Regions from separate parts of the Paenibacillus sp. FSL H7-0442 genome, predicted to be linked through region 2. Evidence: riboswitches for the same ligand, from Rfam matches in the RefSeq annotation. Region 2 holds a riboswitch; the other holds the start of a gene.
The links. A riboswitch is a leader RNA that binds a small molecule or an ion and turns the genes downstream of it on or off. The one in region 2 is predicted to bind S-adenosylmethionine.

Region 1 (9,697 bases), 2.8 Mb from region 2:
TCAGGACGAGCTACCAGAACGTTAGCATATGGAGAATCTTTATCTTCCAGTGCCAGTGCATCCTTCGTAGGGTTCAGCTTAGCTTCCAGAGCGTAGTTCGTGTTGATCAACGCAATGTCCACTTCAGGCAACTGACGTGGCAGCATAGCCGCTTCCAGCTCCTTGAATTTCAGGTTTTTCTTATTTTCAGTAATATCTTTTACGGTAGCTTCAATGTTGCTTGCGTCTTTCAGCTTGATCAGACCTTGTTTTTCCAACAACAACAATGCACGGCCTCCGTTTGTTGCATCGTTCGGAATGGCTACCGTTGCGCCATCTGGGAGTTCATCAAGCTTTTTATATTTTTGGGAGTAGATGCCGAAAGGCTCCAGGTGAACCGCGCCCACAGAAACCAAATTCATTTTGCGCTCTTTGTTCATAACATTCAAGTAAGGTACATGTTGATAGAAGTTAGCATCCAACTGCTTGTCAAACAATTGAACGTTCGGCTGTACATAGTCGTTAAACTGAACGACTTGGAGACGAACCCCTTCTTTTTCCAACTGAGGTTTGATTGCTTCCAAAATTTCCGCATGCGGCACAGGAGAAGCTCCAACTTTCAGCTCCACTTCACGTGGTGATCCGCCTGTATTTTCGGCCGCATTGTTTGTATCCGATGTTGTGCTCTTTGTGCCGCAAGCAGCCAGCACCGCAATTAATGTCAAGCTTAATACAGCCAATACCCATTTCTTCATGTTATTACCCCTCCAATAATTTGTAATATTCAGGAGCAGACGTCCTGATCAATAAGGATATCTATATGTTTTCCCTATTTTCGAGTATAATGCCGCACGAGACGGTCTCCCGCCATTTGCAGCAATTGAACCAATACGACCATCAGCACGACCGCAACGATCATTACAGCCGTTTCATAACGATAATAGCCGTAGTTGATAGCCAGTGTACCCAGTCCACCGCCCCCGATCATCCCGGACATTGCCGTGTAGGATACGAGTGTAACGACGGTAATGGTTAATGCGGCTAGCAGTCCCGGAAGTGCCTCACGTAACAGCACACGCCGGATAATTTGTCCTGTCGAGGCCCCCATTGCTTGTGCGGCTTCAATGACACCCTTGTCCACTTCACGCAGAGACGTTTCGACAAGACGTGCGAAGAATGGGGCAGCCCCTATAACCAATGGTGGGATGGTTCCCAACACCCCGGTCGAGGTACCTACCAGCGATCGTGTAAAAGGAATAAGTGCAACGATCAAAATGATAAATGGCACGGAACGTAAAATGTTAACGATGAATGATAATACAATGTATATCACCTTCATCAGAGTCAACGAGGAGCGGCTCGCCAGAAACAATAATATGCCGAGCGGCAAACCAATAATGAGGGTGAACAATGCGGATGCACCGAGCATCTGAAGGGTTTCCAGCGTAGAATTCCCTAGCTCTTCCCAACTCACTTGTGAAAAATCAAGTTCGCTCATTGTCCGATCACCTCCACATCAAGTCCTTGCCCAGACACTTCGCGCAGCGTATGCTCTATATCCTCATGATTTCCTTCAAAACGAACGATTAGCTGACCATAGGGTACATTTTTAATCGTAGATATGGTTCCCTGCAAGATCGCAAAATCAACCCCAGTGCTTCGAGCCGTACGCGACAGAATCGCATCATATGTTTTGCTGCCCAAAAAGGAGATACGCACCACCTGTGCCGACTCGCCCTCACCTGCTGCCGCAATCGCTGCTTGCAACTCCTCGGGATGTTCTGACTCCCGCTGGATAAAGTCCTTGGTTACCTGGTGCTGTGGCTTCAAAAATACTTCCGCCACCGGACCTTGCTCCACGATGTCACCCTGATGAATGACGCCAACTTTATCACAGATGCTTTGAATGACATGCATTTCATGTGTAATCAGCACGATGGTTAAATTAAATCGCTGATTAATATCCAGCAGCAATTTCAGGATAGACCCCGTCGTCTGCGGATCAAGCGCAGAAGTCGCTTCGTCACACAGCAATACATGAGGATCACTAGCCAACGCCCGCGCAATTCCTACCCGCTGTTTCTGTCCACCTGAGAGCTGTGACGGATATTTTCCACTGTGCTCTTCGAGACCCACCAGTTCCAGCAGTTCACGGACCTTCTGGTCCAACTTCTGCTTGGGCGTGTTTACCAGCCGCAACGGAAATGCAATATTGTCATATACCGTCGCCGAAGACAACAAATTAAAATGCTGAAAAATCATTCCGATTTTTCGGCGCTGCATTTGTAACTGGGATTGACTCACAGTAGTGAGGTTTACCCCGTCTACCCATACTTCACCTGAAGTAGGGCGTTCCAATAAATTAATACAGCGGATCAATGTACTTTTCCCTGCCCCGGAGTGACCAATCACTCCGAATATTTCTCCACGCTTTATAGAAAGATTCAACCCAGACAGCGCATTTACGCGTCGGTTGCCTTTGCCATAATGCTTGGTTAACTGCTTAAGCTCTATCAACGTGCTGCGACCCCCTTCACTTCTTCCTTACCCTTTTTACCAGTTGTCATCTCTCAGGATTGTATAAAATCGCTATTTATTTATACAAAAAAGAGCCCCTTTCACAGAATGAAAAGGGCCCCACCTTGCGATCCTTTTCTCATCTGCCAAAATCGCTATAACTCTAGCGGTTTTGTAGGAATTAGCACCATCATGTTCCCTCCCAGTGTATTACACCGGGAAAAAACGGGTTGCCGGGCTTCATCGGGCCAGTCCCTCCACCTCTCTGGATAAGAAAAATATGTTAAACTCCAGCTTTAGCTGTCCGTTAAGTTTATATAAAAAAACATAATTCAAGCATTTTTCTGAAACTAGGTTTCAGTATAGATAGTTTACATTGCTTTGTCAAAGGATATTTTCTATCATATTTTTGGGCGTACTGCCCGGTTCTTCCATTGTTTCGCAGTATAAGTAAAGGCGATTGACAACGACCGACACACCATTTCCAAGCCCTGCTGCAAATCTTCCAAATGGTGATCAAGGTCCTCCAGTTGGATTTTTCCATACAAAGCTCGGTGTCGTTGCCAGAGATCATCCTGCATTTCTGTATTCATATAGTGTATCTCCGTATTTCGCCGCTTACGCAGCCGATTGATCGCATCGTTGTATGTATCCTTGATATCATATAAATTATCGGTCAATACAGGATGCATTTTGAGATACTTGAGCTGCCGCAACACGGTAAAATACGAATAATGCGCCTTATACTGTCCTGTTTTTAAATCATACAGATCATTCAGCCAGTTGCCCAGCTTATCCAGAATGGAAAATACCCTCACAAACCCATCTTTATAAAAGAAAACATACAATGCATAGTCGGATTTTTCATCCTCACTCATATCTTCAGCATATCCGGCTTTCACTTTCATACGGAAAAAGGCGGCAGCATGATGGCTCTGCTCCAGTTCATCCAGAGATGACATTAGACCGCGTGTCAAAATATCCGCCTTCCGAAAATCGTGGGTCGGATCTCCACCAGCCTGAATTTGCCGTTCCAGCAGGTTCAACATATCTGACATGCTATTCATGGCATCTAGCAGGATGCCCTTGTTCACACGCGGCGGCTCACCCAGTAGCTTGCGTATCATGCTTACGCCTCCTTATAAATATAAAATCCGGCTGTAGGTTTAATTAGGGCGTCAAGCGAAATAACTTGTCCATCGTTGATCTACAAGCTTAACAATATCCTCACGCGGTAACACCTCATCCGGATACCCCGGCTTCATACGCGCATCCACTACAATCGGCAGCTTATAGTTCAGATGATGCAAACGCACTTCGCTGTCCGCGTACATATCCGTAGCCGGGTTAAAGCGAGTGAATACCGTCCACAGGAACGAGGCTTGAGAGCGAACGACTTCCTTGGCATCGTCCACAATGAAAACGAGCGGCCACTCTTGCTCACCCGCAGCTAATCGCTCCAATACACGCGCAGCGAGTTCAGGCTCCTGCTCAAAGGAAGAGCCGGACACAACGAGGCACCCTCCGCAATAGGGCTCAATTTCACGAATGCCCGGCAGATCGCCTCCCTCATAAGCACGAGGCAATTCACGTACAGGCTCACCTATTCCCATCAGGATCGCCTTACTGCCATGATTCAGCTTGCGGCCTGTGTAATCGAGTGTATCGTGTGACGTGTGATTGAAAATAAATAAATCCCTTGCTGGATTAAATCGCTCCAGAATGGTTTCTAACAGCAGGTTAAAGTCAGATAAATCAATGACTCGATCTGTCAGCATCAGGAACTTGGTCAATGACAATTGACCTTGACCCAAAATGGTAAAACCGGATACAAGCGCTTCACGGGAGTAGCTTTCACGTACGACTGCCGCTGCCAGCGCATGTACGCCCGTTTCCGCATACGCCCACAGGGACTTGACGGAAGGCATCACAAGCGGATAGGCAGGCGACAGCAGACGTTGCAAAAACTCACCGAGGTAGTAGTCTTCTTGCCGAGGCTTACCTACAATGGTTGCCGGATAAATGGCATCCTTGCGGTGATGCATATGTTTGACATGAAATACAGGGAAATCATGCTGTAATGAATAATATCCAAAATGATCGCCAAACGGGCCTTCCGGACGGCGTTCATGAGGTGGCACATAACCGCTGATTGCAAATTCTGCTTCTGCTGGAATCCGATGACCCCCAAGCGGGTCCTCTGTCATGGGCAGCTTGCCTCCCATAATAAGCGAAGCCAGCAACAGCTCAGGCAAGTTTTCCGGTGCTGGAGCAATGGCAGACGCAATCAGAGCAGGCGGGCCACCGATGATAATCGTCGTAGGCAACGGCTCATTACGCAGCTCCGCTTCATGATAATGGAAACCGCCGCCTTTATGAATTTGCCAGTGAATGCCCGTCGTCTGATCATCATAAATCTGAATGCGGTACATCCCCAGATTATGATCCTTGGGCTGACCTGGCTTCTCGGTATACACGAGTGGAAGGGTAATAAACGGTCCTCCATCCTCATGCCAACTGGTCACTTTAGGCAGTGGTGCCAGCGGAGCCTCTGTACGGCGAACTCCCAATACAGGAGCCTCGCTATGAGATACTGTTTTTAGGCCTACTTTTAGCATGTCCTTAATCAGGCCACGTTCATTCCACAATGCTTTGGGTGTAGGTGGAAACAATGTTTTGGTTGCTCCTACAATCGCATCCATCAGTTGCTCTGGGCGCGGGCCAAAAGCCATGTCCACACGGCGATTCGTGCCAAACAGATTACTGGCTACAGGAAACGGAGTTCCTTTTACATTCGTGAACAGCAGTGCCGGCCCTTCTTCCTCAATGACTCTTCGATGAATCTCAGCCAGCTCCAAGTAAGGATCGACAGGTGCCTCTATAATTTTAAGATGATTTTCTTTACGCAGTGCTTCAATAAATTGGCGCAAATTCTGGTAGATCAACTGGACGATTCCTCCTAAGCAAATCAAGCCCTCGAGAAACTCGTGGGCCTGGTTTGTTTCTTATATGCTATTATACGTGTTTAAACGCCACTTGGGCAAAAAATCCGCTTCACTATGATCTATGAAATGCTTAGGTACGTTGTGCTTGGGTCGGAACAAGCTTGCGATCCGGTGACAATTGCCATACACGATAGCTCAGATAAGCCAAGATGGAGAACAACGATGCAATCACCAGCATATGCCCCAGCACGATAAACATGTAGATTTCAGGTCTGTTGACGTACAGCAAGATAATTCCAATCACCACTTGAAGCAGGATTAACAAGACCGATACAACACCCAATATACGGATGTCCCGGTGATTCGGGTGATAACGGTATGCGTAGTGACCCACAGCCAAGATAATGACGAACAGCAGACCGGCTGAAATCTGATGAAGCAACAGTGGAGATATGAAGCCTCCAATATTTACAACCTTCTGGATGACCGAGTGACTAAGCAACGCCCCTGAATAGACAGCAATATAGGTATAGATCGTCGATAGCCATATAAAATTACGAAAGCCCCGACTGACAGGCCCAGGAATCAGACGCGGAGTGTGGCGTGAGTCCGCATGCTCCTGCCAGGCCCCCAGCGTCATCATAGTCGCACTGGCAAAAGCGATAAGCGCAAAGCCAAAATGCAGTCCCATGACCGCAGCTGATTGGGAGAATATGACAGCCAACGCCCCCATTGCACCTTGTATGATCACAAACAAGAGCGTGAGCAGCGAGAATAGCTGTAAATCCTTTCGATGCTTCATAAACAGCAAAAAGCCAACAAATGAGGCGATAGAAAGAATCCCGGCCATGGCACTGACGGAGCGGTGAGAGAACTCAATAAGGGATGCGATCGTATGTGCCGGAACCAGCTTACCATTGCATAGCGGGAATTCCCGGCCACAGCCCAGACCCGAATCCGTCCGCGTCACAACACCTCCACCGAAGGTAGCCAAAAACATGACAATACATGTTACGAGTGCCAGCCATTTTAATATTCTAATTTTGTTATTCAAATTCACCCGTATCCTTCCAAATATAATATTTATTCACTTTATATGTTGTGAAATGATCACTTATAGTAATTATAACTGATATATCGTTCCTTGACATACGAGCTTTGTTGACAAAATGTGAACGTGTTCGTGAGAAAGCCGCCCCCTTGAAAGGAAGCGGCTTTCTGAATGTCTTGATGTTTAAAATTCAATTTGGAACCTTCATGTATGCATGTACAGCATTCATTATTTTGCCAAGCTCGTATGGACTTCAACAGCCCGATCCAAAAATTGCTCAATCTCCTCGCGGGATTTGCGCAGTCTGTTCACCAGACGTACCAGTTCTCGCCCTTCACTGTAAGCGATAAAGCTAGGAATCCCCAATACATTCTGCTCTTGACTGACGCTTTCGGCCTGTTCTACATCAATCTCAATTAATGTAAGCTTATCTGCATATTGTTGTTCCACATCAGGCATGAACGGATCAATGAAATGACAATCCCCACACCAGTCCGCCTTAAATACAGCCACCGTTACGCCCGGAGTGGATATTGCCTTATTAAAGTCTTCATGAGAGACGATTTTTTGCATGGATGATTCCTCCTTAAATTCTTTTTATACTGAAAAGATTGCACTTTCTATTGTAACGCCAAGTGAAGCTTTTGCACACTCCCCCATTCTGCTCACATGCCGATTGGAAGCCCTCTCATTGAGGCATACTAAAGATATACTTAAGAATCCACCACATAAACGACGACATCCTAACAGCATACCCAACTTACTTGGCAGGATACGGGGATGCTTGCAGTTGGAAAGGAGGTTATTTAGTCATGTCTCTTACCGAATGGCTCCATACGGCATCTCGACAGCTTCAGGGAGGGCTAAAGTTACTGGGTTCCGTTCCCCGTGTTGCTGAGGAAGCTTGGGAAGGCAAACGGGCAGCCTGGACCGAATCCCGCAAATTACGCTACCCCTTGCGTGAACTAGCGTGGGATTATCATACGGCACAGGCCGCTATGAATGAAGCTGAAGCGTTAATGTTGGTGAACGGACCCGCTACGCGTCCCTCTTCTCTGAATATGCCCTTATGCGAAACAGACTGTGAGCTGCTGGAGCGGATCAAGAATGATACAGCACAGGAGAATCGCAGCAACGTCACCCGCACTGCCGCTTACCTTGAATGCTATCGTGGCTACCCGGAGTTACACTGGGCATTACTGGCCCACCTGGTTTCTCGTAATGGCGGCTATCATATGACCGATCTGAAAGGGGGGCTGATTGGCAACCTGTTCGGCGAACAGGAAAAGGAATGGCTGTATCGGCTACTGGAGCGCTGTAACGCCCTTATTTTTCAAGACGCTTATCCGCAGTTGCAACTTTACATGCACAGCCGTCATTTAGGTCGGAGTTGCTTTCATTTGTTGCCTTATTTTCACGTTTCGCCATTCATGAAGCCCTTTTGGGAACGTTTCTGGGCATGGCGTGATAGCTCTCTGTTGACTGTGGCGCTCATCATTAATGAACAAAACTATATTGAAGGACGTGTGGTAAAAGATCCGTATTTTCAAAAATTTGTGACACACAAGCCGGGCTTTTATTTGCATGACTGGCTCCAGCTTAATCAGGTTATATTTCCACTTGGGCTAAACGGTGGGCTTGCTGGACTAGTGATGGAGCGTTTCGGCCATTTGGACGAGCGGATCGGCTTTGGCAAAAGTCTCTATGCTATGCTCTTCGGCCATCAGCAGGTGCTGGACCAGGCATCAGCATTCGCTAACAGTGTGCCGCATACGGGTTCACGCAGCGACTATTGGCCTGGACTATTCACCCCGAATGAACAAAAAGCGTTGCACTCTCCAGATGAAAGTGCAACGCTTTTAGCACATGAATGGCTACCGCCAGGACAACGTCTGTACAGCCCGGAGCTGAACGCCGTCTGGTCCGATACAACTTATGATCCAATCCCCCGGTATGACTGGTTTCAGGACGGCTCCACACTTGGGCATCTCAGCGAACCAAGGCGACCGCTGTTATTTGCCATGCGCCACGAGCATCGCCATGGCATACAAAAAACAGCAATGGCCCACGTTGCCCATAACAGCTTGCAACCTTTCCACTGAAAGACTGGAGAGCTCTTTTAGCCTCGCTGTCCTGTGGACTCACGCTGTAGGCGCATTAACGGACGTAGTACCTTTTGCAACATACGTGGGTAGTTGCCCAGCTCGTCCCTGCGCAATACGCGCAATACAACCAGCAACACCAAGTAGCATACCAGTACAGCTGCCCCGGCAATACAGCACGCGATCAAGAAGGCCACACGCGCAGGCATCAGATGCACCAGCAGAATACAGGCTTCATTTACACCGTATCCGACAGCTCCCGAGACGACGACTGCGGTTAAGAACCCTGCCCAGCGACGGCCCATGATGGAAAAGGAGACGATCCCTTTAAGCACACGCAAATTCAGCAATGTGATCACGAGGAAACATAATCCGGTTGCGGCAATGATCCCGTAAATCCCAAGCCAACCAGCCAGCAGCCAGCTCGCTGCAAACTTAACGACGATACCGACCATGACATTAACCATTGAAATACGCGGCTTGCCCATACCGATCAGTATTGAATTAGAAGTCATCATCGTAATCTGGAATATCGTTCCGAGTGTCAGAACAGCGATGATACCACTGCCTCCAAGCGAGCTGAACAGTAAACCATTAATAGAATAAGCGGTCACACATAAAGCCAGCACAATCGGCATTCCAGTCAAAATAGAGATACGCAAAGCCAGCGTCATCTGATTTTGTAAATGCTGCTCATCCTTACGGGCAAATGCCGCTGAAATGATCGGAATAAGCGATTGACTGAGCGCAATGGCCAAAATCGGCGGAATTCCCGCCACACTCTGTGCCCGAGAGCCTAGATAACCCAACTGAGTAGTCGCCTGATCCAATCCCACTTGACCAGATAGCAGTCTCACCACAATCGACGTATCAATAAAGTTGACCGCCGGAACCGTCAGAGACGACAATACAATTGGAATGGAAAGCTTGAAAATATCTTTGTAAATGCGCATCATCGGTAGCGCGGAGCTTTCCTCTTGGAATTGATCTTGACGATCCTGTCGATCCTGACGACGCAATTTTACCGTGTAGTACAACATGACCGCCAGAGCGCCAAGACTTCCCATGACACCCCCAAAGGAGGCCCCAGCTGCAACCTCGCG
Region 2 (9,697 bases):
GACCAGATTTCTCCTTCATTTTGTGAATTTCAGCTGGCGAGAAGGAGTGCATCGTAATATCGGGAAAACGCTCCTTGATACCTTTCAGCAAATCGGTATAATAACTGAACGGCAGATTCGGGTTCACACCGCCTTGCATTAGAATTTCGGTGCCACCTACTTCCTGCGTTTCCTTGATCTTCTGAAAGATCACCTCATCCGGCAAAACATAACCTTCATCAGAACCTGGTCTACGATAAAAAGCGCAGAAGCGACAGTATACGTCACACACGTTTGTATAGTTAATATTTCGTCCGATAACGAAGGTTTTAACGGGATCGGGATGCATGCGATTCATGACTTTATTCGCCGCATGACCGATTTTTTCTACCTCGTCTGATTCGAACAAAGCAACGGTATCCTCTAAATTCAGGCGTTCGCCGCGTAGGGCTTTATCTAAAATATGGTCGATTACACTCATGGTGTATCCTCCTTCGCTGTCACAGGGCGACGAAATGAACGACAGGACTTATGAACGAGAATGCTTTCACAAACCTGCGTTCGAACCCTGCCGTAATGTATGTTCATGACTAGCCTTGTATGTTGTCTGTGCTATTTAGCATAGTAAAACCTAATGATAATACTAACATATCTTTAGGTAAGGAACCATACTTATTCCCGCTTCTTTCTGCTTTTCACCTAGGAAAACAGGCAACTGCCAAGCTTATCTCAACATTGCATATAGCCAAAAAATAAGAAAACAGAACTGAAAAGTGTCTTTTTTCACACTGTCGTTCATGTTATTTTATAGAAAACAGCAAGCCTCCTGAAATACTGGAAACTTGCTGTTTAGTACTGTACATATTTGCTCTCAGCGTGAAAACGACAAAGATGCTGCGGATGTGCTAACGCTCTAGCGCAGCGCCTCATCCAGATCACTGATCAGGTCGTCAATATCCTCCAAACCTACGGAGAAACGGAGTAGTCCGTTCGTAATCCCGCGCTCCAATCGTACACTATGGGGCATAGCCGCATGTGACATCATCGCCGGATACGACAAGATGCTTTCCACAGCTCCCAGACTCACCGCTACAATTGGAATACGTACGCGACTGAGGACTTCTTTTGCACGCTCACCAGAACCCACATCAAAAGATATCACTGCACCATAACCGCTGGATTGGCACTCATGAACTTCACGCCCTGGATGATTCTCCAGACCCGGGTAGTATACCGCCTCAATGTCGTTGCGCTCGTTCAGCCAGTTAGCAAGCTTCGCTGCGCTCTTTTCGCTGTGAGCCATACGAGCCTCCAGTGTCTTCATACCGCGCATGAGCAACCATGACTCCTGCGGAGCCAACACGGTACCCAGTCCATTTTGGAGCTGCTTGATTTGTCTTCCCAACGATTCGGTACGTGCTACCGCAAGTCCTGCCAGCACATCGCTGTGTCCGCCCAGAAACTTGGTCGCGCTGTGCAATACAATATCAACTCCCTGCTCAATCGGACGTTGATAATAAGGTGTCATAAAAGTATTATCCAATAACGTTAAAAGCCCGTTGTCCTGTGCCCAAGAAGTTATTCCTGCCACATCGGTAATTTTGAGTGTCGGATTGGACGGAGTTTCCATATATACAGCCCTTGTATTCTCCTGCAACGCATCTTTCACAAGGTTGAGGTCCGTCATGTCGACGAAGGTCGTTTCGATATTCATCCGTTTCAAAATGGAGGTCAGCAGTCGATATGTTCCTCCATATACGTCCTCGGAAACAATGACATGATCTCCAGCAGACAAGAGCATAAATGTAGTAGAGATGGCCGCCATACCTGATGCAAAGGCAAAACCGCACGCCCCGCCTTCTAATAAAGCGATATAATCCTCCAAAGCTTGTCGTGTCGGATTACCTGAACGGCTATAGTCATGCTGTGGAGGATTAAAAATATCGTGATGGTGGAAGGTAGAAGCTTGATAGATCGGGACGCTCGATGCCCCCGTAACGCTGTCAATTTCAGAGCCAAAATGCAGCAGCTTGGTAGCGAACTTCCGCTCTTTGTTCAGATCCTGCCCGATCCTCCTCGCATCCTCTATCATTGCAGCTCTCCTCCTTCTACTTCTTGACGTGCCGCTTCCAACGCCGAACGTAAATCTTCAATTAGGTCGTCTGTATGCTCAATGCCTACGGAGAAACGCAACAGCCTGTCATCTACCCCGACTGCATCCCGAATTTCTGCTGGTATGTCCGCATGTGTCTGCACAGCGGGATAGGTCATTAACGATTCCACACCGCCGAGACTTTCCGCAAACGCAATGAGCTTAATGTGACGAAGCAAAGGTTCCACATAACGAGCATCCTTTACTTTAAAGGAAAAGATACCCGTATTTCCGCTGGATTGTTTATTTTGAATCTCACGACCTGGATGGCCTTCTAGAGCTGGATAAAATACTTCCGCCACAGCCGGATGCGTCAGTAAATAGTTAGACAGCACTGTTGCATTATGCTCGTGCCGGTCCATACGCAGCGCTAACGTCTTCATGCCCTTCATTAACTGGTAGCAATCGCTTGGGGAAAGCACTGCCCCTATGGAATTGTGCAGGAATGCAATTTCAGCTGATAGCTCTTTGCCTTTGGTTACGATCAACCCTGCCAGCACATCGTTGTGTCCGCCCAAATATTTGGTTGCGCTATGTACCACAATATCCGCGCCCAGTTCCAATGGCCGCTGGAAATATGGCGTTAGCAGCGTATTATCTACAATGGTAAGCAACTGATGTTGTGATGCCCATTTAGCCACCGCTCGAATATCAGTAATCATCATTAACGGATTTGTAGGCGTTTCTATGAATACAGCTTTGGTATTCGGTCGACATGACTGTTCGAGCGCTTCAAGATCGTTCGTATCCACATAACTGGCTGTCACACCAAATTTAGACAAAATACGCTCCAGCAAACGATACGTCCCGCCATACAGATCCAGCGATACTATGAGATGATCTCCCTGTCCAAACAATGCAAATACCGTTTGCAGCGCCGCCATACCTGAGCTGCATGCAAAGCCTGCATCACCCGATTCAAGTGCAGCAGAAGCCTCTTCCAGTACCTTTCGCGTGGGATTGATCGTCCGAATGTAATCAAATCCTGTGCTTTGACCCAGACGGGGATGGCGGAACGCCGTAGATTGGTAAATCGGGTAATTAACAGCCCCGGTTACTGGCTCTTCTACTGAACCGATTTGTGCCAATCTACTTTCGATTTTCCACTGTTTCTCACTCATATGAATCCTCCTGTTAACTTCCATAGTGGGTGCTATAACCAATCCTGCAAAAATGGATGTCAAAGACTATACTGCTGCGCTACTGCAAGGTGATACTCTACAAAGGTAAACTACATGCTCCTTTTTTAAATCTGGGGCCCGATATCATAAGGTGTTTCTTGGTATACATAATAGTTCAGCCAATTCGAGAATAATAAATTGGCGTGCGCCCGCCAAATTGAGGGGGGGGTGCGCTCAGGATCATCATTAGGAAAATAATTTTTGGGGACTTCAATATCCATTCCTTTGGCTACATCGCGGTCGTATTCCCATTTCAGTGAAAGCGGGTCATATTCAGAATGCCCAGTTACAAAAATTTGTTTACCGTCAAGCGTGGCTACGAGGTACACCCCAGCTTCCTCGGATTCGGATAAAACTTCTAATTCGGCGATATGATCAATATCTTCCCGACGAACCTCCGTATGTCTGGAGTGAGGGGCATAAAACAGTTCATCAAAGCCGCGTAACAATTTTACTTTAGGTTTTATCACGGTGTGTGGAAATACACCGAAGCATTTGTAGTCGAGCCCATATTTAGGGACATCGAAATGATGGTATAAGCCTGCCTGTGAGGCCCAACAGATATGCATGGTCGAAGTTACATTCGTTTTCGTCCATTCAAAGATTTGCCGGATTTCCTCCCAGTAGTTCACATCCTCAAACTCAAGCTGTTCAACCGGGGCTCCTGTAATGACCATGCCGTCAAAACGACTGTTCTTGATCTCGTCGAACGTTTTATAGAACATGTTCAAATATTCTTGCGATGTATTTTTGGATACATGAGACTTCATGTGCACCAGCGTGACATCCACTTGCAACGGCGTATTGCCGACCAGACGCAACAGTTGGGTTTCCGTCGTTTCCTTTGTAGGCATTAAATTCAAAATGGCGATACGCAACGGACGAATATCCTGATGATAAGCCAAGCTTTCATCCATTACGAAAATATTTTCGCCCTCCAGCACTTCCTTAGCAGGTAATGTGTCTGGGATTTTAATCGGCATGTAAACTCACTCCTTGTTCGGTAAGTTTTGCGAAAATCGTCTTGTTGAGATGCCGGGCATATAATAAAAAGACCTTTCTCTGGTTAGAGAAAGGTCATATTTGTATCCATATGCGCCTCTCTCATCTGTCAGGGCAACGCGCTTTGTACAAAGCGCGCGTCCTGCAAGAATTAGCACCGTGCGATTAAAATCGCCGGTTGCCGGGTATCATCGGGCTAGTCCCTCCACCTGCTCTTGATAAGATTTCGCTATATTCATTTTGGGTTCACAAAGTTCTTGTTGTTCACTTTAATGCATCGGCTGGGCTTCGTCAAGATGGGACTTGCAAATTTGTAACCTGCATTCACATTTTGTCTACCTTTTCCATAGGTTAAATCATATCCCTCCTATCGCTGAAGCTCTTGCCACTACTGTTGATTTTGCCCATGATTTTGCGCTTGAAAGGCCGTAGGCCGAGCGTTATACTATACAAGTGCTATTAGGCAAAAATATGGAGCAGTAGTGCAGACTTGAGTGTTTCCTGCGATACTGTGGCAATCTAAAAAAAGAACATTTGAGAGGTGAATCCGGAATGGAAGGCGACCCGAGTCCGAATAGGCGGCGATCCCTGAACAACAGCATAGGAATGACTTCAGCTTGCCGAAAGACGGGACGCCAGGCTCTGCATGCTCCAAAAGCCTCCGGCTTTTGATGAGAGTGCACGCTTACCCGCACCGGCTAACTGGCTAACTGAGTCCATTCCTTATGCTTAAGGTAAACGTATTTCCGTTACGGCGGAGCATAAGGAGTGACGTATATGAAAATCCGTTTGGTCAACAACGGGGTTTTTACCCCTGTCGAAGAAATTGAAATGGCGCTTACTGCACCGGCAGAAGGTTTTTATTGGATTGATGCCGATGTCGATGATTTGGCAGTGCTCCAGCCTTTATTTTCCATGCATGATCTTGCAGTAGAAGACTGTTTGAGTGAAGAAGAACAGCGTCCGAAGATTGAAATTTATGAAAGCCATTATTTTATCGTTGTAAATAGCATTCGTTTTGATGATGAAGAAATATTTTTGCGAGCTTTGAACATTTTTCTCGGCCGCCATTTTATCATTACGGTGACCAAGCAGAAAATCAATGAGCTTCGTACCCTCAAGCCTATGCTGTGGGAGCAAGAAGTCAGCCAGCCTGACCGTTTTATGTATCTGTTGGTCGACTTAATTGTTGACAACTATTTTCTGGTTGGTGACCGGATTGAGGTCCGCATTGAAAAGCTGGAAGAAGATATTCTAATGCATACGAAAAAGTCGCATTTGAACGAAATCATCGGCTTACGCAGTGAGATTCTGTGGCTGAAAAAAGTGTTGGGCCCGCAAAAAGAAGTCATCAATACCCTGAACAAGCGGGATTTGCGGCTCATCGACGATCAATTGCAAAAATATTTTAGCGACATTTATGAAAATGCTGTGAAAATTTCGGAGACTTTCGAAACTTACCGCGACTTGATGGGTAACCTTCGAGAAGCTTATCAATCCAGTATCGCCAACCGTGCCAATGAAATTATGCGTGTGTTTACAGCAATTACGACCGTATTTATGCCATTGACGGTCATTACCGGAATATATGGGATGAACTTCGATAATATGCCTGAGCTTCATACACGTTATGGCTATTTTGTCGTCATTGGTATTATGGTGGCATTAGGCGTCAGTATGTTCTGTATTTTCCGTAAGAAAGACTGGGTTTAAAAATAAAAGGGGAAAAAGTATCGAATTGGATACTTTTTTCTATTTTCAAGCTTGGTCATAAAAAGCAGCAGCCGTGTCCTGTGAGGAACTGGCTGCTGCTTTTTAGTATGTTGGACCCTGAATATACTTTAATACCTAGCTTTATCCAACCAGTTCTATATTATCCAACATGTCGGTCGGGTACCTGCTGATGACGAAACCGTATACGGATCAGACGCAGACGCTCATAAATCTGATCCAGTCCTGTTTCGGTTGCCTTTTCTTCCCCATACACTTTCAGCATGACGGGCTTGAGCAACGTATCCCCCAACTCTTCATAAGCAGACCAGATAGCTGCCTGCTCCGCCTCAGATACATTCACCAATTCGTTGTGGATCAGCTTCTCCATATCAATACCATCTCTATCCAAATGCTCCACAGCTTCAATCATCTCTCTACGATGCAAACCTGTCTTCATTCCGATATGCTCCAGTGAAAGACCGTCCGAAATGCCTTCAATAATCGTTCTAGTTAAGCTGAATTTGTTCAGCTCCTGCCTGTACTGGTTCTCTTTTTGCTTGTATAGCCATGACAAAAAAACTTCTTCTTCCAGCGTCTCTGTTACCCAGTTCAACGGAAATGGCGTGGTGCGGTCATTTTGTGTCGTAATAGCCAATAGCTCCGTCCCATATTGCGACACCTTACCCTGACCCATACCAGGCAGCTCCAACAGTTCTTCTTCGGTATGGGGAAGATAAACGCTAATGAGCCGAAGCAGTCGATTCGTAGCGATAAAATAAGGTGCTTTTCGTTCCGTTGCTGCTTTTTGCCGTCTCCACATCGTCAATTGCTCATACACTTCATCACGTGGATACAAATCACTGTAGCAATACAGCTTTTGCAGCGTCTGTCCTCGCCCTGATGATCCTTCTTGCTCATGAAATACGCCATGGATTAAGGGCCTGTAGCCCTCAGCCATTTTGAGCGCCAGCTCATGACGGTATACATGCAGTAATTCCTGCCACAAGCTGCCCTCATACCAAAGGTCGTCTATACTTTCATCCGGGACATGGTGTGTGCTCCAGCCTGCACTCCATCCCCCTTCATGCTGCCCAATCCATACCTGAGCAAAGTCCTCATAGCCCTGTTCATTCCGTTTGGACAAGCGATTTAAAAATACAATCTCCATGATTTCTTCCTCCCTCATATCGTTGAAAGACAGTCCCGCACAACACAAAAACGCAAAAAAAAGCACCTATCCTGCGTGTTCGCAAGAAAGGTGCTTCCCTTTTTGAGCCGTACTATACTGTTGCCTATATAATAACCGTACCTTGGAGTGCCGTCAACCCTAAATTCTAATGATTCAGCTTTTCCTTTGCCAATGCCAGAGCACCACACAATCCAGCATTGTCACCCAATCCTGGAGATACGATATATTGCTCAATATCTGTTGTCAGACTCGAATGCTGCACGTATCCGTTCAAAAGTTCTTGTAGTTTGGTACGAATGAGCGGGAACAATTGGTCTTGCTTCATTACTCCCCCGCCCATAATAATTTTTTGCGGGGACAGGATTAATACATAGCTCATTAAAGCCTGTGCCAGATAGTGCGCTTCCATTTCCCAGGCCGGGTGATCGACAGAAAGCTCATGTCCTTTAACCTTCCATCTTTTTTCGAGCGCAGGACCTGCTGCCAGACCCTCCAAACAATCTCCGTGATAAGGACATGTCCCCTCGTAAGTATCTTCTGGGTGACGACGTACCAGAATATGCCCCATTTCCGGGTGAGATAATCCATGTATTAGCTTTCCACCAACCAAAGCACCTGCCCCGATGCCTGTACCTATCGTGATATACAGACAGTTGTCCAATCCTTTGGCGGCACCCCAAATAGACTCACCAAGTGCTGCTCCATTCACATCCGTATCAAACCCCATAGGCACATCAAAATGCTCTTTCAGTTTACCAATCAGATTGTAATTTCCCCAATGTGGCTTTGGCGTTGTTGTAATATAACCATATGTATCACTACCTTCGATAGGATCAATCGGCCCGAACGAACCTACGCCCAATGCTTCAATGCCCTTGCCTTCAAAAAATGCGATGACATTCTCCATTGTTTCTGCTGGTGTGGTTGTTGGAAAGCTCGCTCGTTCCAGTACCTCTCCACGTTCGTTGCCAATTCCACATACAAATTTGGTACCGCCTGCCTCAATTGCTCCCAATACTGTCATAGTTGCTGTTGTCCCCTTTCGATAATCCGGTTCTCTCTCCACTATATTCACCTGAAATGTACCTGAGGTCAATCCCCTAATCGCAATTGTATATAATCCTTCACAAGACGATATAACTCCGTTAACATAACGTATACAAATAAGGACACTGACGCATCCAGCCTCAGCATCCCTATATAACTTACTTTATTTAAATTGTCGTACCAAGCCTAATAGCTTCATTATGATCCGGTTGCGACACCCATTAATGTACACAAGCTTTTCATTTCAAGCTGCTCAAACTTGTCTACAATTTGCACGTGATCCAACGTCAGCAGACAACTATCCAAAGCACATGCTACAGGTACACCACAGTGAATTTCAGCGAGTTTGCGTGAAAGATGCAGCATATCCAAATCACTCTCAATTTTTTTGCGGACCGATGGTGTTAATTGATCCAGATTCTCCAGAATGCCCTCAATAGAGTCGTATTCCTGCACCAGCTTGAGTGCCGTTTTCTCACCAATACCTCGTACTCCTGGATAATTATCGCTTGCATCCCCCATCAGGCCTTTAAGGTCCACCACTTGGCGTGGCTTAAGCCCTTTTTCAGTCAGCAGGGTCTCCGGGGTGTATACCATATAATTGCCGTGGCCCTTTTTCATAATAATGACCCGTGTCCGATCATCCACTAATTGAAGTAAATCATGATCTCCCGAGAGAATCATTACATCCATGTCCTCATTTTGCGAATAATGGCGTGCAAGCGTACCGATACAATCATCGGCTTCAAAGCCTTCCGCTCCAATGTTGGGAATGCCGAGGCTGTCCGTCACTTCACGAATCAATGTAAATTGGGGAATCAAATCATCTGGTGCGTCGGCTCGATTTCCCTTATACGCAGCAAAATGTTCCCCACGGAATGTCGTTCCGCCCATATCCCAGCAACAAATAACATGTGTAGGATTAAACGTTTGGACTGCATCCCAAAAATATCGAATAAAACCATATATGGCGTTCGTTGGCACCCCAGCTTTTGTACGACGGATATAACCGTTTGCGGCGGTTGCATAATAAGCGCGAAATAGCAGGGCCATGCCGTCAACCAGCATTACGGATTGTTCATTGCGTTGTGTCACAGATTGTATTGCTCCCATTCATCATAATATTTAACCCCCACAGTATAACATATCGTGGGGGTAAATTGGGCGTTATTGAGCTCCCCATGTGCCCTCAAATGTTTCCTCTTTGAACCCTACCGTTACTTTGTTACCGTCGGTTACAATCGGGCGTTTGATTAATCTTCCATTTGAGGATAAAAGCGAAATTTGCTCTTCACGGCTCATGTCTCCCAGCTTATCTTTCAGCTTTAACTCTTTGTACACCTCACCGCTAGTATTGAAAAACTTTTTCAGCTCCAGCCCGCTTTTGCGAATCAATTCTTCCAATTCCTCCGGGCCGGGCGGCTGTTCAAAAAT

Region 1: linked by a shared signal. The riboswitch ahead of MHH57_RS20300 (ATP-binding cassette domain-containing protein) and the one ahead of metA (homoserine O-succinyltransferase) in region 2 are both predicted to bind S-adenosylmethionine.

What each region holds. Positions count from the first base shown of each region.
Region 1 covers NZ_CP151963.1:4,596,062-4,605,758, forward strand. The annotation lists gene MHH57_RS20290 (MetQ/NlpA family ABC transporter substrate-binding protein) at 1-734, opposite strand, end outside; gene MHH57_RS20295 (methionine ABC transporter permease) at 809-1,477, opposite strand; gene MHH57_RS20300 (ATP-binding cassette domain-containing protein) at 1,474-2,496, opposite strand; SAM riboswitch class I at 2,633-2,772, opposite strand; gene MHH57_RS20305 (Cthe_2314 family HEPN domain-containing protein) at 2,898-3,623, opposite strand; gene MHH57_RS20310 (UbiD family decarboxylase) at 3,675-5,441, opposite strand; gene MHH57_RS20315 (COX15/CtaA family protein) at 5,572-6,501, opposite strand; gene MHH57_RS20320 (thioredoxin family protein) at 6,721-7,065, opposite strand; gene MHH57_RS20325 (DUF2515 family protein) at 7,305-8,594, shown strand; gene MHH57_RS20330 (polysaccharide biosynthesis protein) at 8,612-9,697, opposite strand, start outside.
Region 2 covers NZ_CP151963.1:1,644,929-1,654,625, reverse strand. The annotation lists gene mqnC (cyclic dehypoxanthinyl futalosine synthase) at 1-460, opposite strand, end outside; gene MHH57_RS07490 (aminotransferase class I/II-fold pyridoxal phosphate-dependent enzyme) at 893-2,071, opposite strand; gene MHH57_RS07485 (PLP-dependent transferase) at 2,068-3,252, opposite strand; gene metA (homoserine O-succinyltransferase) at 3,378-4,295, opposite strand; SAM riboswitch class I at 4,414-4,539, opposite strand; gene corA (magnesium/cobalt transporter CorA) at 5,092-6,027, shown strand; gene MHH57_RS07470 (HRDC domain-containing protein) at 6,188-7,195, opposite strand; gene MHH57_RS07465 (ROK family protein) at 7,362-8,240, opposite strand; gene MHH57_RS07460 (5'-3' exonuclease H3TH domain-containing protein) at 8,462-9,358, opposite strand; gene MHH57_RS07455 (arsenate reductase family protein) at 9,431-9,697, opposite strand, start outside.